2 regions of the Priestia sp. YIM B13489 genome follow, and region 1 is predicted to be linked to the other one. Evidence: riboswitches for the same ligand, from Rfam matches in the RefSeq annotation. Region 1 holds a riboswitch; the other holds the start of a gene.
What was found. A riboswitch is a leader RNA that binds a small molecule or an ion and turns the genes downstream of it on or off. The one in region 1 is predicted to bind FMN.
Positions count from the first base shown of each region.

Region 2: another riboswitch for FMN. It lies ahead of ACFX4W_RS10325 (ECF transporter S component); the one in region 1 lies ahead of ribE (riboflavin synthase).

Region 1 is NZ_JBHZOQ010000053.1:3,425,510-3,427,714, forward strand. It holds gene ACFX4W_RS23395 (YkvI family membrane protein) at 1-371, shown strand, start outside; FMN riboswitch at 479-629, shown strand; gene ribE (riboflavin synthase) at 909-1,568, shown strand; gene ACFX4W_RS23405 (bifunctional 3,4-dihydroxy-2-butanone-4-phosphate synthase/GTP cyclohydrolase II) at 1,585-2,205, shown strand, end outside.
Region 2 is NZ_JBHZOQ010000053.1:864,939-867,143, forward strand. It holds gene ACFX4W_RS10315 (YpbB family protein) at 1-209, opposite strand, end outside; gene ACFX4W_RS10320 (ferredoxin) at 467-715, shown strand; gene ACFX4W_RS10325 (ECF transporter S component) at 794-1,369, opposite strand; FMN riboswitch at 1,524-1,666, opposite strand; gene serA (phosphoglycerate dehydrogenase) at 1,965-2,205, shown strand, end outside.

The DNA of each region.
Region 1 (2,205 bases):
GTTGTGTACTTACGTTTATGCTTGTTTCTACTCATCTTGCCCTTTCCAATTTGCCTTATTCATTTCAACTTGATATTCCGATGAGTGCCGTTGTTAAAAATATCTCAGCGTGGGTGAATGTTTTATTTACGGTAGTTGTGTTGGGCGAGATTTTTACTACATTGATTGGAAATGTATTTGGCATCGCTAAGCAGCTTCAGTCATTTCTTCCCCTCAATGACAAACAAGCTTTTGCGTTTATTATCTTGGCTTGCTTTATTATTGGGCAATTCGGATATGCCCAGCTTCTTGAGTTTTTGTATCCGATATTTGGCTATATTGGACTAGCTTTTGTATGGATGCTATGTATTAAAAAAGAAAAAATAAGCTAAAAGCTGGATTTTAAAAAATAGATGTGAAAAAACGAAGTTAAATGATGTGACAAGTCGATTTTACTTTGCTATAATGTAAAACAAATAAGACTATAGCAGTCGAATATATTATCCTTCGGGGTCGGGTGTAAGTCCCAACCGGCGGTGATAAAGCGTATGCTTTTAAGCCCGTGACCCGTTTTCATACGATGTATGTTAGCGGTGGATCTAGTTAAAATCTAGAGCCGACAGTAAAAGTCTGGATGGGAGAAGGATCAGGAAGCACAGTTGTTTTTTTTGTGTTGAATTAATAAGGGGCACGCTTGCCTTTTTTAAAGCTACCCTTGTTTTTGTACACAAAATATAACTGTTTATTTCGTATACAATTAGCGGAATTTTGCATAGATAAAACTGATTCAGCTCAGCCGACCCCTTGGACATTTGTTCAAGGGGCTTTTTTATTTTCAGTGGTTGGGGGAAAGATAAATATGAAAAAAAAGCAGCTGCTATTTCAAAACGGTATAAGAAGTTGGAATAGCGCCAAAGCAGGTGAAGAAAATGTTCACAGGTATTATTGAAGAAATTGGAAAAATAAAACGTATTCAAAAGGCTACAGAAGCAATTGTTCTTACGATTGATGCGAAGACCGTGTTAGAAGATGTGAACTTAGGAGACAGTATTTCAGTTAACGGCGTTTGTTTAACCGTAACGGCTTACTCTCAAAATGAATTTACGGTCGACGTCATGCCGGAGACGATTAAAGCAAGTACCCTTCAGCTTCTAACCGTTGGATCACGTGTTAACTTAGAGCGGGCGATGGCTGCAAATGGCCGGTTTGGAGGGCATTTCGTTAGCGGACACGTTGATGGAATTGGAACTATTGTAAGCAAAACACGTAAAGGAAATGCTTTTTATTATGAAATTCAAGTCGATCCTGAACTTCGTGAATTTATGATGTTAAAAGGATCTGTTTCCGTAGACGGAACAAGTCTTACTATTTTTGATGTCAGCAACCAATCATTTACTATTTCTCTTATTCCTCATACGGTGCTTCACACAGTCGTTGGAGACAAACAGCGAGGAGACAAGGTGAATATTGAATGCGATATGTTAGCTAAATATATGCATCAGATGATGACAAATAAGTCAACTCCTGGCGCCTCGAATCGTTCAGGTAACATGAAGGATTTATTGCAGCAGCATGGTTTTACAAATTAACAGTGAGGTGAAAGAGATGTTTCATAAAGTAGAAGAAGCCATTGAAGAGTTAAAAAAGGGAAAAGTGGTTATTGTATGCGATGATGAAGATCGAGAAAACGAAGGAGATTTTATTGCATTAGCCGAAAAAACGACGCCTGAGGTTATTAACTTTATGGCTACTCATGGAAGAGGATTAATTTGTACACCTGTTAATGAAGAAATTGCGCATAAATTGAATCTTCACCCGATGGTAGCGAACAATACGGATGTACATGGCACAGCATTTACAGTAAGTATTGATCATATTTCAAGTACAACAGGTATCAGTGCATATGAACGTTCTGCTACCGTTATGGCTCTTGTAAATGAAGCGACGGTAGCAAGTGATTTTCAACGCCCAGGACATATTTTCCCATTGATTGCAAAAGACGGGGGCGTTCTGCAGCGTGCAGGTCATACAGAGGCTGCTGTTGATTTAGCAGTATTAGCAGGAGGAAAGCCTGCGGGTGTTATTTGTGAAATTATGAATGAAGATGGAACAATGGCACGTGTACCGGATTTAACAAAAATTGCAGAGCAATTTGATTTAAAAATGATTACAATAAAAGATTTGATTGCCTACCGCCGCAAACATGACCAGCTTATTAGCCGTGAA
Region 2 (2,205 bases), 2.6 Mb from region 1:
TGTTCTTTTAAATATGCAACGCAGGTTTCAAAAGACCGTTTATCTAAGTAAACAAATGACTGAAAAAGAAACGAAATTCCAAAAATTTTTCCGTCTTGAATCGTTTGAGCTGACTTTTTACCTGTTAATAAATGATAAATACCATAGGCGGTTCGCTCACCTTTTAACTGTTTTATACAAAATAAAATGCTAACTTGAATATAATTCAAAGGTGTCAACTTCCTTTCTCATTCATTGTACCAAAAGTGACCAATAGCATGTGAGATAAAGGCTTTTTAGCTCTTTCCTTTATGTATTAAAACGTTTGGGTAAGTGAAGAAACCTTGATTTGATAAGCATTCTCAGTGACTTTTCTATTGAAAAGTTTTATAAATCATTTTACAATGAATAAGGAGAAATTTCACTCTTGATTCGCGAAGAGATTATATAATGAGAAATTTTCGAACACTTTACAGGAGGTCTTGTTATGCCAAAATATACAATTGTTGATAAAGATACTTGCATCGCATGCGGCGCTTGCGGAGCAGCAGCACCAGACATTTATGATTATGATGATGAAGGTATTGCATTCGTAACACTAGATGATAACCAAGGTGTAGTAGAAATTCCAGAAGATCTAGAAGATGATATGATGGATGCAATGGAAGGCTGCCCTACGGATTCAATTCGCGTAGCGGATGAAAAATTCGAAGGCGATGCTAATAAATTCGAATAAGTATTGAGCAAACCTGTAGTGTACATGCTGCAGGTTTTTTTATATATAAAAATCGCTCTCCCCGGGAGAGCGATTGAATTAAACAGCAATGCGACGCGTGATCCATTGCTTCATTTTTGAAAACAATAAGACAAAGATAACCCCTGTTGCTGCTCCTTTTATTAAGTTAAACGGCAAAATACCTGCAACGATATATTGACGTGCTTGTTCACTAGACATTTCTGGCGATTGCAAGAAGATTGTATACGCTGGTAAGAAGACATAATAATTTAAGACAGCCATGAGTACCGTCATTACCACCGTACCCGTAACCAAACCTATCGTTACGCCTTTAGCCGTTTTAAATCGGTTGAACATGTATGATACAGGAAGAATGAACAGTAAACCAGCCACAAAGTTAGCCACTTGACCAACTGGAACCCCTGTAGCACTTCCTTGAATTAAATAATTCAATAAATTTTTTATTCCTTCTACTATAACAGCAGCCATCGGTCCAAATACAAGTGCTGCTACGAGTGCAGGAATTTCGCTAAAATCAATTGTTAAAAACGGAGGTAATCCAGGAATTGGAAAATTAATCATCATTAAAATATATGCAATACTACTTAACATTCCTAGTATGACCAGCTTTTGAGTTTTCTTACTTTGTTGCATCTTGCCTCTCTCCTTCTTTGTGATCCACTCTTCAAAGAAGAAAGGTTCAACTTTATATCCCCACGCAAAAACCTCCCAACAAATGATTCGTTGAGAGGAGACATGGCAGGCATATTTAATAAACGTTCATCACATTAAGTTTTGAACGCTGAACCTCCACCTTCTCCCATCCAGACTGTACTGTCGGCTTTGGAATTTCACCAAATCTGCTCGTATGTATTACATATAAGCTCGCGGGCTCAAAACAATTTGTTTTTTACCGCCGGTCGGGAATTTCACCCTGCCCCGAAGATAGACCAATATTTAATTATGAATTTATTATATGTTATCTCGAATTAAAAGTAAATAAAGAAGTTTTTTAATTCCTATTAAATTGATGTATTTTATGAACTTCATTACTGTTTTATATGTAAAATAAGGAAATAAGTGCATAACCAACAGCATTATGACATATTTATAGTTTCAATTTTACGTTTATAATTGTGTATTTGATAACTAATCGTAAAGTTTGAAAAATATAATTGACAGAATTTTTTTAACATGGTAAATTATCAAATATTTGATGATAGTAAAATCCAAGGGAGATGTTCACGTCATGTATAATGTATTAGTAGCTGATTCAATTAGCAATGAAGGTCTTGCTCCACTACTTGAAGCTCCTCATGTGAATCTTACGCGAAAAAAAGTTGAAGAAGTTGAGAATGATTTGCATACGTACGATGCGCTTTTAGTACGGAGTGCTACGACGGTTACAGAGGATTTGCTGGCAAAAATGCCGAATTTAAAAATTGTTGCTCGCGCTGGAGTAGGTGTCGATAATATTGATATTGAAGCCT